3 regions of the Flindersiella endophytica genome follow, and region 3 is predicted to be linked to each of the others. Evidence: riboswitches for the same ligand, from Rfam matches in the RefSeq annotation. Region 3 holds a riboswitch; each other region holds the start of a gene.
What was found. A riboswitch is a leader RNA that binds a small molecule or an ion and turns the genes downstream of it on or off. The one in region 3 is predicted to bind S-adenosylmethionine.
Positions count from the first base shown of each region.

Region 1 (5,949 bases), 320 kb from region 3:
CGACCCCGAGCGCGATCCCGACACCGATGCCGAGCAACGTGCGCGGGATCCGCAACTCGTGGACGACGATGTGGTCGTGCGCGTCCGGGTTGTAGTGGAACAGCGCGTCGAGCACCGTGTGCAGCGGGATCTGCTTGGAACCGACGGCGAGGCTGAGCAGGACCAGGAAGCCGAGGACGACGAGACACAGGACGAGGCCGAGCCCGCGCCGGGGACCGAACACGCGGTACGCCGGACCCGGCGGCCGACGCCTGCCGGTGCCGAGGTCCTGGGGTACACCGTCCACCGCGTCGGGCGACGGCGTGCGCACCCCGGCGGGTGAGGTCATCTGGAGGGTCCTTCGGCTGGTGCCACAAAGGGGTCGCACACCGGCTCCGTTGCTGGCGTACGACCAAGTTAAGGCTAACCTCACTTGCCCAATCCGGCCAGGTCGATGTCCTGTCCCAGCCGAGTGCGCCACGCAGTCAACCCAGAACCCTCCGGAGTTGGTGGCGGACGCCGACCTGCTCAAAAGGTCGACGAGCAGCAGGTCGGCCGCCCGAGCTACTTCGTCGACGGCAGGCCGTCGGCGTGCCAGGCCCGGAACCCGCCGACCACATCGGTCGCCTGGTGCAGGCCGAGGTCCTGGAGCGATGCCGCCGCCAGGCTGGAGGCGTAGCCCTCCGAGCACAGCACGATCACCTGCACGTCGTGGTCGACGGCCTCGGGCAGGCGCGCGTCCGACTTCGGGTCGAAGCGCCACTCGAGATGGTTGCGCTCGACCAGCAACGCGCCCGGCACCTCACCCTCTTCTGCCCGTTGCGCGGCAGGCCGGGTGTCGACGAGGACACCACCGTCGTTGTGCCAGGCCTCCCACGCCTGCCGTGGGCTCAGCCGCCGCAGCCGGCCGCGTGCGAGGTCCAGCAACTCGTCGATCGTGCGGGACTTGTTCGAGCTGTTCACCAGTTCACTCCAGCTCGTTCCGACGACAGCACTCGCAACACCTGCCCATCAAGTTCGTACTTCGTCATCGCCGTGAGCTCGGGAGCGTACGCGTGGATGCTGACCGCGGGTTCCAGCCCGAGGTTGGCGACGTCGTGGATGTGGTCGTACCCGAACGCGCGCCGCTTACCAGCCGTGAATCGCCGCCGGACGAGATCGACGTGCTCGGACGAGCGCCGGCGGTGGACGGTCGTCTCGGTCAGAGCGCCCTGGACGACGGCGAACGCGCCCTGCGCCTCGCCGTGGTCGTGCAGGCCGGTGCCCTGGCCGGGCAGCCAGCTGATCAGCCAGACGTCGTGCCTCGGGTCGACGTCGAGTTGGTGGTACCACCGCTCCTCGCCGTGCCCGTACTGGATGAGCGGTTGCCAGAGGTCGAGGTCGGCTGCGAGCCGCTGGACGAGGTCGACTGTCTTCACGATTACTCCATAAATTCGAGCGGTTTGATAGGAATTAACGCCTGGCACCGCCGGCTCACGACCTGGAGAAAACGCTCAGCCGATCAGCCGGCGGTGGGGATACACCGCTCGTCGAACTGGTCGCCGCGGCGACCGATCCAGAACTCCTGGAGGACAGGCATCAGCCCGCCGCCTCGCAAGGGGAGCTGCCCGCCGCGGGAGACGCGGCGCCAGGAGCCAGCCACTCCGGCCGCGGCCGCGGATCCGGCGACGGCGACCAGCGGCCGTCGACGATCGCGTACGTCCACGCCGGACCGTGGCTCACCAGCTCCCGCACGCCTGTGACGATGCGGTCCACATCCGAGACCGTCGACCCGACGCCGAAGCTCGCCCGCACGGCACCTTCGCGCAGCCCGAGCCTGGACAGCAGCGGGTGCGCGCAGAACTTGCCGTCGCGGACGCCGACGCCGTGCTCGGCCGAGAGGTATGCCGCGACCTGGCCGGGCGCGTACCCGTCGACGCCGAACGCCACCACACCGATCGCGTCCGGGCTGTCGCGCCAGATCTGGTGCAGTTGGACACCCTCGATCGAGCTCAGCCCGTCGACCAGCCGTGACCGCAGCGCCGCCTCGTGCTCCTCGAGCGCTCGCTCGGGCAGCGCGGCCAGCGCCTGACAGGCCCGCGCCAGCGCCGCGGCGCCCAGCACGTTCGGTGTGCCGCCCTCGTGCCGCTGCGGTGCCGCCGCCCACGTGGTCCGCACAGAGTCGTTCGGAGGCCGAACCTCGCGCACAGCCCCACCACCGGCGAGGTACGCGGGCGCCTCGTCCAGCCAGTCGCGCCGGCCGACGAGCACACCGCTGCCCAGCGGGGCGTACAGCTTGTGCCCGGAGAACGCCACGTAGTCGACGTCGAGGTCGCGGATCGAGATCCGGCGGTGCGGCGCGAGTTGGGCGGCGTCCAGCACCACGCGGGCGCCGAACGAGTGCGCCAGCCTGGCGATCTCGCGGATCGGCAGCACCTCGCCGGTAACGTTCGAGGCGCCGGTGATCGCCACCAGCGCGGGTGGGCGGGCGACCAGTTCGGCCCGCAAGGCCACCAGCGTGCCCTGCTGGGTCGTGCTGGCCAGCACACAGCGCTGCGAGCCGTGGCGCTGCCAGGGCAGCAGGTTCGCGTGGTGCTCGATGTCGAGGTACAGGACGTCGCCGGGTACGCAGCCCGCGAGCAGGTTCAGCGAGTCGGTGGTGTTGCGGGTGAACACGACCACGTCGTCCTCACGCGCGTCCAGGAAGTCCGCGACGACCTCGCGGGCGCCTTCGTACAGGGCAGTGCTGACCTGCGAGTTGTAGCCGGCGCCGCGGTGCACGCTCGCGTAGTACGGCAGCACCTCCTGCACGTGGTCGGAAACCTGTTGCAGGCAAGGCGCGCTGGCCGCGTAGTCGAGGTTGGCGTAGGTCCGGCGCTCGCCGGTCACGAGCGGAACGAGCGTGTCGGCTCCGACGATCGGCAGCAGCGGCTGGTCCGGGCCGGTCGGCTCAGCCGTCGTGTCGTGGTTTTCCACCAGCTGGAGGAACCGTTCGGCCGTACACTCCTCGGCACGTACATCCAAGGCCGTCATGGTGAAGATCCCCTTCTCCGCGCTTGCCGGCGCCGGTGTGGACGTCGGCCTGGTCCTCACCCGGAGCACCCCACCGCGGAGGAGGGTTGCCGGCCAGCAAGCCGGGGCTTGACGCTGGCGCTCATGACCGCGAACCACGATAGGACACGACCGTCAGGCTCGTACAATCCGTATCTCACAGATTGAGAAGGCATTCCGGAATATGGACGATTCGATTTCCGAGGAACTGAACGAGCGGGCCCGGCAGGTCATCGACGGCAACTTCTACATGACGCTCGGCACCATCGATCCGGACAACCAGCCACGCGTCTCTCCGGTGTACTTCACCCACGGCGACTACCGCAGGTTCTACTGGATCTCCTCGCCGGCCGCGCACCACTCGGTGAACGTCGCCGAGCGTCCCGCGATCGCGCTCGTGATCTTCAACTCGACGGCGCCGGTGGGCGAAGGGCGCGCGGTCTACGTCGGCGCGACTGCGGAGATCGTGCCGGACGACGAGCTTCCAGATGCATGTGCGGAGGCGTTCGCCAACCTCAAGCCAGGGGGTGCCCGGGCGTACCGGCCGGAGGAGCTGAGCAGTGACACGGAGTTCGGGCTCTATCGCGCGACGGCGACCAGCCACGAGATCCACGTCCCCGGCCGCGACCCGGACTACGGCACCGGCATCGACCGCCGCGTGCACGTGGAGCCGTAGCCACCACCTGTTCACCGGGAGCCGCCATGCTGTCCGGCGTGCCTTACCGCCGTGTACTTCCGTTGCTTGCCCTGCTCGGCATGGCGTTCCTGCTCTGGTACGGACTGCAGGGGGCTGAGCCGTTTCTCGGACACGACGAGTCGGTCTACGCCGCCAAGGCACGGTCCTGGCTGACCGATCTGCCGGCCGCACAGTGGGATCCACGCCGTGCGCCGGGCGTACCCGCCCTCGGTGCGGTGGCGCTCACGATCCATGACAGCGTCGGAGCCCTCCGAGCGGTGGGCCTGCTGCTCGTTCTGCTGACGCTCGCGATCACCTACGTCGTCGCGGCACGGTTGACAACGTACTGGCGCGCGTCCGCTGTCGTCCTGGTTGTGCTGACGGCGGCACCGTTCCTCCGCCGCGTGCCCGAGTTCCTGAGCGACATCGGCGCGGCCGGGCTCCTGTTCGCCTGCGCCTATCTGGTGATCCGCCGCCGGCTGATCGCGCTGGCAGTCGTCGCGCTCGCGACGTTCTACCTGCGGTATGGCGCGACGGCCGGCTTGCTCGCGATCGCTCTCGCCGCGCTGGTGGTGTGGGGTCCCAAGGTCTGGCTCGCTGACAAGCGGCGGCTTGTGCTGGCTACCGGCGTGTTCGTCGCCGGACTGGTACCGCACTTCGCCTACGCGACCTGGCTGACCGGCAGGCCGTGGGGCCTGCTCGCGGACGCCGGCGCGTCCGCCAACCAGGTCTATTTCGGCGACGGGCTGGTCTTCTACGTCACGAACTTCCCTTCCGGCCTGGCTGGCGTGCTGGGCGCGGTGCTGATGGCGATCGGGCTGATCGCGGCGATCGCCGGGCGGCACGAACGCTGGAAGGCGTTCCTCGGCCTGTCCGCGGTGTTGGGCATCGTGCTGCTCGGCCTGGTCGGACACGGCGAACCGCGATTCGTGTACTTCTCGGTGATCGCCCTGATCCTGCTCGGCGCCGACGCGATCGCCGGCCGTTCTCGGGTAGCGCTGGCCGCCGTCACAGTGGTGGCACTGGCTCAGCTGCCGTTCGCCTACCTCCACGTCCGGGACCATGCGCTCGCCGCCGTAACCGGCGACCGGCGCTCGCTCGTCGCAGTCGCGGAACACCTGCGCCGGCCCTGTGTCGTGGTGACGAGCTATCAACCGGAGATCGGCTGGTACTCCGGTTGCGGGACGACGAGCTTCGCGCGCGCCGAGCAGCGCCGGTCGATCGCCGGGCTGACCTTCGTCCTGTTCGAGCGCGGCCACGACCAGCCGGCCGAGCGCGACCTTCGCGAGCTCATCGGTGACCGTCCGCTCTTGGCCGAGGACCTGCCCGCGTCCGGCTCCCTCGGAAAGGTGCGGATCCTCACCGTGGGCGGCTAGCCTCGAACGCCGTGGCTAAGACTTCTGGCAAACGTTTCATCGTCTACGGCGCCGGCGCGATCGGTGGCGTTCTCGGCGGCCTGCTCCACGAGGCCGGGCACGACGTCGTCTTGATCGCGCGTGGCGCTCACCTCGCCGCGATCCGGGCAGGCGGCTTGCGGCTGGTGATGCCAGACGGCGAGCGCACGCTACGGATCCCTGCGGTCGCGAGCCCGCGCGAGATCGACGGGCTCGGCCAGGATGACGTCGTCCTGCTCGCGATGAAGAGCATGGATACCGAGGCCGCACTGCGCGAGCTGGCCGCCGTCGCCGATCCGGCGACTCCGATCGTCTGCGTGCAGAACGCCGTCGCCAACGAGCGGATGGCGCTTCGCATGTTCGAGAACGTCTACGGCGTCTGCGTGATGTTCCCCGCCACCCACCTCGAGCCGGGTGTGGTGGAGGGCAGTGCGGCTCCGGTGGCCGCGATCCTCGACATCGGCCGCTACCCCGAGGGCGTCGACGACACCGCGCGGGAGATCGCAACAGCGTTCGAGAGTGCGCGCTGCGTGTCCGAGCCGCGGCCGGACATCATGCGGTGGAAGTACAACAAGCTGCTGATGAACCTCTCCAACGCGCTCGACGCCGCGGCCGGCCGGGGCAACTACGGCGACGCCCGTACGCAGCTTCGCGCCGAGGGCGAGGCGGTGCTGAGCGCCGCCGGGATCGCGTTCACGTCCGTCGAGGAGGACCGGGCCAGGCGGGGCGACATTCTGCAGATCCCGCCGAGCAGCAACGGCAGCAAGCGGTCGGGCAGCTCGTCGTGGCAGAGCCTGGCGCGCGGCACGGGCTCGATCGAGGCCGACTACCTCAACGGCGAGATCGTGCTGCTCGGCCGGCTGCACGGCG
Region 1 covers NZ_BAAGYY010000009.1:359,231-365,179, reverse strand. The annotation lists gene ACYVF6_RS07045 (FecCD family ABC transporter permease) at 1-328, opposite strand, end outside; gene ACYVF6_RS07040 (rhodanese-like domain-containing protein) at 544-942, opposite strand; gene ACYVF6_RS07035 (cysteine dioxygenase) at 939-1,397, opposite strand; gene ACYVF6_RS07030 (aminotransferase class V-fold PLP-dependent enzyme) at 1,558-2,991, opposite strand; SAM riboswitch class IV at 3,006-3,120, opposite strand; gene ACYVF6_RS07025 (pyridoxamine 5'-phosphate oxidase family protein) at 3,194-3,685, shown strand; gene ACYVF6_RS07020 (hypothetical protein) at 3,724-5,061, shown strand; gene ACYVF6_RS07015 (ketopantoate reductase family protein) at 5,073-5,949, shown strand, end outside.
Region 1: another riboswitch for S-adenosylmethionine. It lies ahead of ACYVF6_RS07030 (aminotransferase class V-fold PLP-dependent enzyme); the one in region 3 lies ahead of thrC (threonine synthase).

Region 2 (5,949 bases), on a different contig from region 3:
CCAGCCCTCGTAGAACGCGTCGAGCTGGACGACCTGAACGCCGAGCGGGCCCTCCCGCATCGGGAACATCGTCAGCGGAGCCGCGCCGAGCGCGCCGCCGACGGCCCGCGCCAGCCGTCCGGCCAGCGTCGTCTTGCCCGCACCGGACGGGCCGTCGACACAGACCAGCCGTACCATGCCGAGCCTGGGCCGGGCATTCAGAATCTGCTGCGCGAGCGAGTCCAGACGGACCGATCCGACCTGTGATCCAGAGTGCACAGCGCCCTAACCTAGTCGGGCAGTCGCGCCCGGTGACCAGGGCCTGGTATCCTGACCGCTGGCCGACTCGGTGACGCATGCGCGACATCGAGTCCCAAGCGGAGGACCACCTCCCACCCGCACCGACCGACCAACGGTCGTCGGGTCCGGCCGGCCGCGGCGGATCGTGAGGTTCGCCGGCGGGCCAGCTCGATGTATCCAGCCTCCGGGCGGGAATATCGAGCGCCGGTACGTGGCTTCCGCAAGGGTTCCAAAGGAACGGCGGAAGCCTTTTTCGTGTTCCCACTTACGGGAAAGGTGCTCCGCAGTCCCGCGGAGCGGGGAACACATTGTAAGGATCGACAGGAGGATCGTCATCGCCACAGAGCTTCGCGTCAACGAGCGAATCCGGGTGCCCGAGGTTAGGCTCGTCGGACCGAACGGCGAACAGGTCGGCATCGTGCGCATCGATGATGCGCTCCGCCTGGCTCAGGAGTCAGACCTCGATCTCGTCGAGGTCGCTCCCACCGCGCGGCCGCCGGTCTGCAAGCTCATGGACTATGGCAAGTTCAAGTACGAGACTGCGCAGAAGGCCAGGGAAGCGCGACGCAACCAGGCCCAAACGCAGATCAAGGAAATGAAGCTCCGGCCGAAGATCGACCAGCACGACTACGACACCAAGAAGGGTCACGTCGTACGGTTCCTTCGCCAGGGCGACAAGGTCAAGATCACGATCATGTTCCGCGGACGCGAGCAGTCCCGGCCCGAACTGGGCTTCCGGATGCTGCAGCGGCTGTCGGAAGACGTCGCCGACCTCGGCTACGTCGAGTCGGCGCCGCGTCAGGACGGCCGCAACATGATCATGGTGCTGACGCCCCACAAACGTAAGTCCGAAGCCAAGGCAGAGGTTCAGGCCGAGAAGGCACAGCGGGCGGCCGAGCGTGAAGCAGAGCGCCAGGCCGAGCGTGCCGAACGGACCGAGGGCCACCGCACACACACGGCACCGGACGCGGAGACGGAGGCGGCGAGCAACGGCTCGAGCGCCACGACCGACTCGGCGCCCGACGTGGCGGACAGCCCTGCACCGGACGACGGCGAGCAGGCTACGCAGGCGCAGGCACCGGCTACGTCCGGTGCCAACGCCGGCTGACACGCGGTCAGCGCCGAGGCGCACTGCAGCTGTGGGTCGCGCCCGACCTCGCGGTTGGGCGTGCCCGGTCGCGCCCTGCGCGCATCACAACAAAAGATGGCAAGGACCGCGAACGACGCGGGCAGGCAAGCCCACTGGGCGCAAACAGGTACGGCGAGAAGGAACCCGAGCAGATGCCAAAGATGAAGACCCACAGCGGCGCGAAGAAGCGCTTTCGTGTGACCGCCAAGGGCAAGCTGATCTACAAGCAGAGGGGCACCGGCCACCTGAACGAGCACAAGGCGGCCAAGCGCAAGCGTCGGCTCGGTCAGCCGGCTCAGGTGTCCAAGGCTGACGCCCCGAAGATCAACAGGCTGCTCGCTCGCTAGAGCTATCGCTGTCGTCCCCGTTCGAGAACTTGATCATGCTTCCGCAGGCGGCGAAGCATGACGAACACCAGCAAGGAGTCCGCCAGTGGCACGCGTGAAGCGGGCAGTGAACGCCCACAAGAAGCGCCGCGAGGTCCTCGACAAGGCCAAGGGTTACCGCGGCCAGCGTTCGCGCCTCTACCGCAAGGCGAAGGAGCAGGTCACCCACTCCCTCGTTTACGCCTATCGTGACCGCCGCGCCCGCAAGGGCGACTTCCGCCGGCTGTGGATCACCCGGATCAACGCCGCGGCTCGCCAGAACGGCATCACGTACAACCGGTTCATTCAGGGTCTGAAGGCCGCCGGCGTCGAGGTCGATCGCAAGATCCTCGCCGAGCTGGCCGTCAACGACGCCGCGGCGTTCACCGCCCTGGTCGAGGTGGCCAAGCAGGCCCTTCCGGCCGAGGCGGAGGCTGCGGCCTGACTTCGCATCAGAGAACCAGAGACTTCGGCCGTAGGAGTCGCCGGTTAGGCACGTGGCGGCTGGCGCCGGGCTGGCAAGGCGGAGGAGGAACCAGGAGCGGCCTCCGGTGAGCGACGACAACGCAGCCAGGCCGGATGCCAGGCGTCGCGTGCCAGGCGAATCCTACGGCCGAAGTCTCTTGGGTCTGGAGCTGACCGATCCGCGCACCGGCAAGGTGATGGCGGCCCGGCGGCTCGCGAAGCGCGCATTTCGTGCGCGGGGCCGGAGGTTCTTGGCGGAAGGCCCACAGGCCGTCGGTGAGGCGCTCGGACTGCCCGGCACCGTTCGCGAGATCTTCGCGACCCGGCCGGCGCTGGAGCGCTACACCGACCTGGCCGACTCGGCCCGGGCCGCCAAGATTCCCATCAACCTCGTCTCCGGCGAGGTGTTCGCCGCACTCGCGCAGACCGTGACGCCGCAAGGGCTCGTCGCGGTCTGCGACTTTCTGGACACCTCTCTCTCGTCGATCCTGGCGGCTTCGCCGAGGCTCGTGACCGTGCTCGCGCAGGTCCGCGACCCTGGCAACGCGGGCACGGTGATCCGCTGCGCGGACGCGGCCGGCGCGGAGGCGGTCATGCTGACCGACGCCTCGGTCGACGTCTACAACCCCAAGTGCGTACGAGCGTCTGCCGGCTCGCTCTTCCATCTCCCGGTGACGGTCGACGTCCAGGCGGCCGCCGGAGTGGACGCGCTGCGCTCGGCCGGGCTGACGATCCTGGCGGCCGATGGTGCGGGCACGATCGACCTGATGGAAGCGGCCGAACGCGGGCTGCTGTCCGGTCCGACGGCGTGGATCTTCGGCAACGAGGCCTGGGGGCTGCCGGCCGAGACCCGCGCCCTGGCCGACGAGGTTGTGCGCGTACCCGTCTATGGCCGCGCCGAGTCGCTCAACCTCGCGACGGCGGCCGCCGTCTGTCTGTACGCCTCGGCGACCGCTCAGCGCAAAGCGGCCGGCACCAGCGAAGTCGGATAGCCTCTTCTCCGTTCGTCCAGAACGACCTCATCCAGAGCGACCCGAGGGACCTGGCCTGTCGACGGTCCGGCACCCGGCCCAGAAATGACCTGGGCACGGTGCCAACGCCAGGAACGATGAGAGGAACGTCTGCCCATGTCAGAGTCCTTGGTGCTCCGCCTTGCCGACCCGTCCGACGCTCCGGCCGTCGCCGCCTTGCACGCCGACAGCTGGCGCCGCCACTACCGCGGCGCGTACGCCGACGCCTTCCTCGACGGCGACGTCGTGTCCGACCGGCTCGCGGTGTGGGCCGACCGGCTCGGCGCGGGCGGCGACCCGAACGGCCAGCACACCCTGCTCGCCGAAGCGAACGGCGAGCTGGTCGGCTTCGCCCACACCATCTTCGGCAAGGACCCCACCTGGGGCGCGCTGCTCGACAACCTGCACGTGAGCCACCGTTACCAGCGCCGCGGCCTCGGCGCCCAGCTGCTCCGCCGCTCCGGTGCGGCGGTCGCCGACAGCGTGCCGGGTTCGGGGCTCTACCTGTGGGTGCTCGAGCAGAACACCCGAGCCCAGGCCTTCTACCAGGCCCTCGGCGGCACCTCCGTCGAACGTGGCGAGGTCCCGCCGCCCGGTGGCGTGCCGGGCAGGCTGAACGGTGCGCCGGCCTGCCTCCGTTACGTCTGGCCCGAGCCGGAGTCGCTGCGTCCTATGAGCCCCCACCGGGCTGGGACTTCCACTCCTCTCGGGTGATGACGTAGGTGTAGCCGGTGAACTCGATGGGGCGTCCGGCGGTTGTGGTCCGGTACGCCATTCGCTGTTCGCCGGTCTTGCGCAGCCCGAGCCGGGTCAGCAGTCTCCGTGACGCGTGGTTGAGCTCCGCCGTAGCCGTGACGACCTGCGCCACACCCAGTGCCGTGAACGCGTGTGCCAGCGCCGCCCGGCAGGCTTCCGTGGCGTACCCCTGTCCGTGGTGGCGGAAGTTGAAGACGTACCCGAGATGCAGGTCCGGCCCCGACGGTGACAGCGATACGAAGCCGATGAACGTGCCGTCCTGCAGGCAGACCGCGAGATACGACTCCCCGGTCGCGAACCACTCGACGACCTTCCGGATCTCCTCGGAGGCAGTCGGCCACGGCCGGTCATAGGCCGCGAGGCCCGATGTCTGGTACTGCCGGATCGTCTCGTGCAGCGCTTCCCAGTCGCCCGGTCGGAACTGTCGGATCAGCAGCCGTTCCGTACGCAGCGTCACCATGATGCGGCCTCCATCCCCAAGGGGGTTCCCGGAAGCTGCGGGATCGAACGTGCGCAGCGTCGCCGGCTGTGATCTGATGGCTCGCCGTGGACACCGAGCCGGAGCGGGGAGCCACCCCGCCCATCCCACCCATCCCCACATCCCGGCTGGAAGCCTTCAGTGACGGCGTGATCGCGATCGCCGCGACCCTGCTGATTCTCGAGGTGGCCCGGCCGGCCGCCGACGAAACGATCGGACGATGGCTGGGCGCCGAGTGGCCGGGTTTCACGGCGTACGCCATCAGCTTCATCACGATCGGCATCCTGTGGGTCAACCACCACGCCTTGTTTCACCTGGTGGAACGAGTGGACCGGCCCCTGCTGTTCCTGAATCTCGGCCTGCTGCTCACAATCGCGTTCCTGCCGCTGCCGACCGCGGTGGCCGGCGACCGGATCGGGGAGCCCGACGCATCCGCCGCGGTCGTGCTGTTCACGATCACGCTCGGCGCGGGCGCCACGTGGATCACGCTCATGTGGCTCTACGTGGTGCGGCACGGCCACTTGCTCGTCCCGGGCGCCCGCGGCCGGGACCGCACCGCGCTCCGCCGCTCCCTGATCGGCCCGGCGGGTTACGTCGTCGCGATCCTGCTCGCCTTGCTGTGGCCGATCGCCGGACTGCTGGTGGACGCCGCGCTGGCGGCGTTCTTCGCGTGGGCGCCCCGGCAGCTCCGCGCGGGCTCGAATACCTAGACTGTGTTTTCTCCAGCCCCCGGGCGGGCTTCGCCCGCCCCGACCCACCCCACTCCTTCTTCACGCGTAGGACTTGATGAGGGGAAAGCCCGCTGCCGATGTCTGGCCCGAACAGCAACTACGACCCGGTAGAGGTCACGCCGCTCCATGCGAGCGAAGTCGAGCGGATGCGGGACGACGCGCTGGCCGCGATCGCCGCCGCGAAGGACCTGGCCGAGCTCAAGGAGACTCGCCTCGCCCACGCCGGTGACCGCAGTCCGCTCGGTCTCGCCAACCGCGAGATCGGCGCGCTGCCGCCGCAGGCGCGCAAGGACGCCGGCATGCGGATCGGCGCTGCCCGCAAGCAGGTCACCGAGGCGCTCAAGCAGCGCCAGGTCCAGCTCGAGGAGGAACGCGAGTCGCGCATCCTCGTCGAGGAGGCGGTCGACGTCACGCTGCCGTGGGACGTACGGCCGCAAGGCGCGCGGCATCCGCTGACCACGATCCAGGAGCGGGTCGGCGACGTGTTCGCCGCGATGGGCTGGGAGATCGTCGAAGGGCCCGAGGTCGAGGCCGAGTGGCTCAACTTCGACGCGCTCAACATCCCGCCGGACCACCCCGCGCGCACCACGATGGACACCTTCTTCGTCGACCCGATCGACGCCGGCGTCGTCCTCAGAACCCACACCAGCCCGGGCCAGGCCCGCACCATGCTGTCGCGCAAGCCGCCGATCTACATCGTCTGCCCTGGCCGCGTCTACCGCACCGACGAGCTGGA
Region 2 covers NZ_BAAGYY010000044.1:160,311-166,259, forward strand. The annotation lists gene ACYVF6_RS45620 (nucleoside/nucleotide kinase family protein) at 1-258, opposite strand, end outside; gene infC (translation initiation factor IF-3) at 650-1,387, shown strand; gene rpmI (large ribosomal subunit protein bL35) at 1,561-1,755, shown strand; gene rplT (50S ribosomal protein L20) at 1,841-2,218, shown strand; gene ACYVF6_RS45640 (TrmH family RNA methyltransferase) at 2,325-3,230, shown strand; SAM riboswitch class I at 3,255-3,353, shown strand; gene ACYVF6_RS45645 (GNAT family N-acetyltransferase) at 3,366-3,962, shown strand; gene ACYVF6_RS45650 (GNAT family N-acetyltransferase) at 3,919-4,464, opposite strand; gene ACYVF6_RS45655 (TMEM175 family protein) at 4,551-5,192, shown strand; gene pheS (phenylalanine--tRNA ligase subunit alpha) at 5,291-5,949, shown strand, end outside.
Region 2: another riboswitch for S-adenosylmethionine. It lies ahead of ACYVF6_RS45645 (GNAT family N-acetyltransferase); the one in region 3 lies ahead of thrC (threonine synthase).

Region 3 (5,949 bases):
AACGGAGGCCAGGTCACCAAGGACATCTTCCTGGTGATCGACGCCACGATCGTCGGCGACTGGCGTCCGGTGGCGTACGACGACGCGAGGCTCGAAACCGGTGGCGGCTACGAGTACCGCGCGTCCGACCGGTTCACCGGTGGCGTGATCACCGAGGACCAGATCCAGCCGGGCATCGCCCGCCGGGGCATGCTGGTGTTCGAGCTGCCGGCGGACCGGCTCGCGGGCGCGAAGCTTCGCCTCGGCCGAAGCGTGACCGAAGACATCCGGCTCGGCCCGGCCGCTCTCGTCGACCTGGGGCTCGACGACGCGAAGGCCGCCGAGCTGCTGAAGAAGTCCCCGAAGCAGATCAGGCTGCCCAAGGTGAGGTACGGCTGATGCACGAACCGCCGCGGCAGGACCGCCCGCCGTACCACCCCGGACAGCCCGGCCAACCGGGTCAGCCCGGCCAACCGGGACAGCCCGGCCAACCGGCACAGCCGTACCCAGGTCGGCAGCCGCACCCAGGGCAACCCGGCTACCCCGGACAGCAGGGCCCGTATCCCGGCCGGCCAGGTCCGGGTCAGCCGTATCCCGGCAGGCAGCCGTACCCACAGGCCGGCCAGCCACTACGCCAGGCGCCGCCGGAGCAGTCCGACCTGCAGCCGGCCAAGCCGAAGCGGCCACGCCGGCAGCGGCACTGGCCGTACATGCTGATGCTGGTTGTTCTGCTGCCTCTGATCGTTGGGTTCGAGTACTGGGTCGAGGCCAAGGACAACATCCTGAACGGCGAGTACGCCAAGCCGGCCGTGGTGGTGTCCAAGGGCGGGTCGGGCACCTACAAGGGTGCGACCTGGAAGCTGACGAAGATGGAGATCGACGCGGCGCCCAAGGAGCTGTTGGGGAAGCTGCCGCGGGGAACGCGCCTGGTGATGGCGACGATCGAGGTGACGCCCCGGACGGCCAAGGACGGCAAGGCGATCCAGTACTGCAGGTTCCAGGCTGTCGACAATCAGCCCCGGCTGTGGGACGCGCTGGCGGCCGACTCGTGTGCGCGCAAGAAGGGGGAGTACGAGGAGGTGCCGATTCCCGCGGGCCAGACCCAGACGGTGAAGGCGGCCTTCGTCGTCCCGAAGGACGCGGCGGGCGAGATCCGGGCCCAGGTGAAGCTGGGCACGGAGGGCGTGCTCGAGTTCACCCGCTAGCCACGCAAGCAGCGGCCCTGCCGGCGGCCGTTACCCAGGCATCAGGGCCGGCCCGGCCAGCCGCTCGTACCGCCGGCTGGGCCGCCATCGGCGCCGCCGCCCTGGGGCCGTGGTTGCGCGTCGGGCCGGGCAGGCCGTCCGCCTCCACCCGGTGGACGTTCACCCGGCCAAGGGTTTCCGGCAACGCCACCGGGCCGGGCAGGTCCGCCGGCCGGGGCGCCACCTCCACCGGGCCGCGCGGCGGGCGTTCCCGATCCACCGGTGCCCACACCGGCCGGCACCGGCGCCGCCGGGTTTTCGGCGTCCTTGGCGGTCACAGCAGGCTTGTACGCCCGCCGCTTTCCCTTCGCCTGGCTCCGCGCCACACCGCGCTCGAGCGCCATGCCGAACGCCGCCGCCAGCAGCGCGATCCGCAGGACCTCGTGGATGCCCTGCTCCAGCAGGTCGACCGGCCCGAGCCACGGCCACCACCAGCTCCACGGATGCGGCCCGATGAGGTACTTCACGCCGATCGCGATCCAGCCGGAGAGCACGCCGGTCAGCAGGTAGAGCAGGCAGAACGTGAGGTAGAACAGCAGGCCTGCCCGGAAGATCAGCCGGATGCCGTTGACCAGCGGTGTCCACTTGTCGCGCCACTCACGGGTGAACAGCTCCGCCAGCCGGCCGGTCCGCTGCGAGAGCCGCGTGAACAGCTGCTCGTCCCGGGCCATCTCGAAGCCGTAGACGGCGCCCGCGATCGTGAGCCACAGCAGCGGCTGCAGGAAGTCGTCGGAGAGCTCGGCGTTCCACTGCGTGAGCCACGCCCACGCCTGTCCCAGCTTCTCCAAGGACAGTCCCGGCACCAGCCCGACCAGTTGCGCGATCATGTCGACGATGCCCCGCTCGGCGTTCGCCCAGAACATCCGTCCCGCGAGCCAGGCGAACCAGTTGGAGATCAGCGCGTAGACCGTGAACACGCTGAAGAACATGAAGTTGGCCTCGAAGAACGCCGTCACCAGGCCGAGCAGCCGTCCGCCACGCCGGTTGTAGATCGTCTCGAACAACGCGCGGACGAGCCACGACCCGACGGCGATCAGCAGTGGGATCAGTGCGCGGGCGCCGGTGGCCGCACCGAGCTCGGACATCACGTCCATGCCCTGGGTGAGGTCCTGGTTGACCGCCTGCCGGCCCCACATCTGGACTTCCTCGGTGAAGAGTCCCCAGGCGCCGTAGAACACCAGGAACGGCAGGATGCTCTCGGCGATCGCGTCGACCATCGGGCGCCGGCCGGTCGGCTCGAGGGCCTCCGCGGGGTTCGGCACCTCGCCGTCCTTGTTCCGGAGCATCGTGAGGCCGGGACGCATCGACTGGAACATCAGGATGGTCGCGGCCAGCATGACCAGCACGCTGACCGACAGGCCGCCGAAGCCGAGCCAGACGTTGCGGTAGGACAGCCAGGCCGAACCGCGCAGGACCAAGTCGTGCACGATGTAGCCGAGCGCGAACCAGAAGATCAGTGGCGCCCAGTAGCGTCCCAGGAGCCCGGCTGCCCGAACTGGCAGCATCACGGCCGACGAGGCTTGCATTCCGCGGATGGTATCCAGGATTTGGTGTGGACCGCCACGCGAGGGCAAGCCAACCGTGAGCCGACTGTAAATTGTCTACGACAGGCCCGCCACGACCACGAGCCGCTGCTCGCCATGACCAGTGGGTGACATCGCTGTCTCGGATACCGGGCGCGCATAACGACATATGAGATGCGTCAGCTAATGTCGTTGAGGTGCTGGACCACAACCGGCGCCCCACAACTGAATAAGCAACTCATCCAGAGGGGCAGAGGGACCGGCCCTATGAAGCCCCGGCAACCGGCCAGCCGCCCGCGTGCGTCACTCGCGTCTTTGCGAGGCCCGCGGCGGCACGGTGCCAACTCCGGCCCGTCACGGGAGATCCCCGTCGGGAGAGATGAGGGGAAGGCCTCGCATGACAACCACTTACGCCGAGACAGTTTCCGGCGGCCAGACGCTGCCCAGCCAGTTCACCCCGCGCGAGGGCGCGTTCGGCAATGCCACCGAGCTCCGCTGCCGCGAGTGCGGCGCGACCACGACGCTCGGCCCGCACTACGCCTGTACGGAGTGCTTCGGTCCGCTCGAAGTCGCCTACGACTACCCGAAGATCACCCGCGAGCAGATCGAGGCCGGCCCGCGTAACATCTGGCGCTACCAGCCCTTGCTGCCCGTTCCCGCCGACGTCGCGACGTTCCCGAACACCGAGCCCGGCTTCACCCGGCTCGTCAAGGCCGACCGGCTGGCCGCCGAGCTCGGCCTTTCGAAGCTGTGGATCAAGGACGACTCCGGCAACCCCACCCACTCGTTCAAGGACCGCGTGGTCGCCGTCGCGCTGACCGCGGCCCGCGAGCTCGGCTTCCAGGTGCTCGCCTGCCCGTCCACCGGCAACCTCGCCAACGCCACCGCCGCGGCCGCCGCCCGCGCCGGCATCCGCAGCGTCGTGATGATCCCCAGCAACCTCGAGCAGCCCAAGGTGCTGGCCTCGGCGATCTACGGTGGCACGCTCGTGGCGATCGAGGGCACCTACGACGACGTCAACCGGCTCGCGAGCGAGATCGCCGGTGAGGAAGAGTCCTGGGCGTTCGTCAACGTCAACGTGCGGCCCTACTACGCCGAGGGCTCCAAGACGCTCGGCTACGAGATCGCCGAGCAGCTCGGCTGGCGCGCGCCGCAGCAGGTCGTCGTCCCGATCGCGTCCGGCGCCCAGCTGGTGAAGATCGACAAGGGCCTGCGGGAGCTCAGCGAGCTCGGCCTGATCGACGAGACTCCGTACAAGATTTTCGGCGCGCAGGCCACGGGCTGCTCGCCGGTCGCGCAGGCGTTCCGCGCGGGCCACGACGTCGTGGCTCCGGTGAAGCCCGACACGGTCGCGAAGTCGCTGGCGATCGGCAACCCGGCCGACGGGCCCTACGTCCTCGACGTCTGCCGCCGCACCGGTGGCACGGTCGAGGACGTCAGCGACGCCGAGGTGGTCGAGGGCATCCAGCTGCTGGCCAGGACCGAAGGCATCTTCGGCGAGACCGCCGGCGGTGTTACCGTCGCGACGCTGAAGAAGCTGGTCGAGACCGGGCAGCTCGACCCGGAGGCCGAGACCGTGATCATCAACTCCGGCGACGGGTTGAAGACGCTCGACGCGATCTCCGGCTCGGTCGGCCCCACGGCCACCATTCGTCCGACGTACGAAGAGTTCACGAAGGCAGGTTTGGCATGAGCGTCCAGGTCCGGATCCCGACGATCCTGCGCACCTACACCGGCGGTGCCTCCGAGGTGACCGCCGAGGGTGTAACGCTGGCCGAGGTGCTCGAATCGCTGGAGAAGGAGCACCCGGGCATCCGGGCACGCGTACTCGACGACGCCGGCAAGCTGCGCCGATTCGTCAACGTCTACGTCGGTGAGGAGGACGTGCGGTTCGCGTCCGGCCTGGAGACGCCGACGCCCGACGGCACGCAGGTCTCGGTGATCCCCGCGGTCGCGGGCGGCTGAGTGCGGTTTCCCGACGCGGCGTTCGTGGTCGAGGACGCCGGTGATGTGCTGCGCGCTGCCCGGCGGGATGGCGACCGTTTCACAGCCGGTGCGACCGAGATCGCCTTGTCCGCGGGCGATTCCGGGCTGGAGATCGCGCTCGCGTCCTCCGGCCCGTTGTCGCGGGTCGTCCTGCGCTGGTCGGCTCCGCCGCCGGAGGGTGCGCTGATCCTGGGCGACGCCTGGGAACGTTCGTACGGCGACCTGCAGTGGCGGCACGTACAGCCGGAACGCGTGCTGCCGTGGAGCTTTCTCGTGCACGACGCGGCGGCCGGCTCGACCCGCGGCGTGGGCGTGCGGGTACGGCCGTCGACGTTCTGCGCGTGGACGGTCGACGAGGCCGGGTTCTCCTTGTGGCTGGACGTACGAAACGGCGGATCGCCCGTCCTGCTGGGCGACCGGACGCTCGCCGCCGCGACGGTCGTGAGCGTCGACGGCGAGCATCCGTACGACACACAGCGCGCGCTGAACGCCGCCATGTGCTCCGATCCCTTGCCGGTCGGCGATCCCGTGGTCGGGTGCAACAACTGGTACTACGCCTACGGTGTCGACTTCGGTCCCGAGCAGGTGATCCGCGACGCCGACACGATCGTGGAGTACGCCGACGGGCATGCCGTCCGGCCGTACTGCGTGGTCGACGCCGGCTGGAGCGAGGGCGGCGTGTGCCCGGGCGGCCCGTGGACGCAGGGCGTGCCGGGGCTGTTCGACGATCTGCCGGGTCTCGCCGCCGCGGTCGCCGAGCGCGGCGCGCGGCCGGGCATCTGGATGCGGCCGGCGGCGCTCTCGTTCGTCGACGACCCGGCGCGGCTGCGCTCCGGACCGTGCAGCGTCCGCGAGAAGCCCCTGGATCTCACGCTCGCCGGCAACCTCGAGACGATCGGCCAGGACGTCTCCCGCCTGGTGGGCTGGGGCTTCGAGCTGGTCAAGCACGACTTCTCGACCTACGACATGTTCGCGCGCTGGGGCCCGGACATGGGTCTCGCGATGACCGAGCCCGGCTGGTCGTACGCCGATCGGAGCCTGACCAACGCGGAGATCCTGCTCGGCCTCTACCGCACGATCCGCTCGGCGGCGGGATCCGCGGTGGTGATCGGCTGCAACACCGTCGGGCACCTGGCGGCAGGGCTGGTCGAGGTGCAGCGCACCGGTGACGACACCTCCGGCCGCGAGTGGGAGCGCACGCGGCGGATGGGCGTCAA
Region 3 covers NZ_BAAGYY010000009.1:41,769-47,717, reverse strand. The annotation lists gene ACYVF6_RS05535 (DUF4352 domain-containing protein) at 1-378, shown strand, start outside; gene ACYVF6_RS05530 (hypothetical protein) at 378-1,184, shown strand; gene ACYVF6_RS05525 (hypothetical protein) at 1,226-2,749, opposite strand; SAM riboswitch class I at 2,982-3,132, shown strand; gene thrC (threonine synthase) at 3,144-4,439, shown strand; gene ACYVF6_RS05515 (ubiquitin family protein) at 4,436-4,711, shown strand; gene ACYVF6_RS05510 (alpha-amylase family protein) at 4,712-5,949, shown strand, end outside.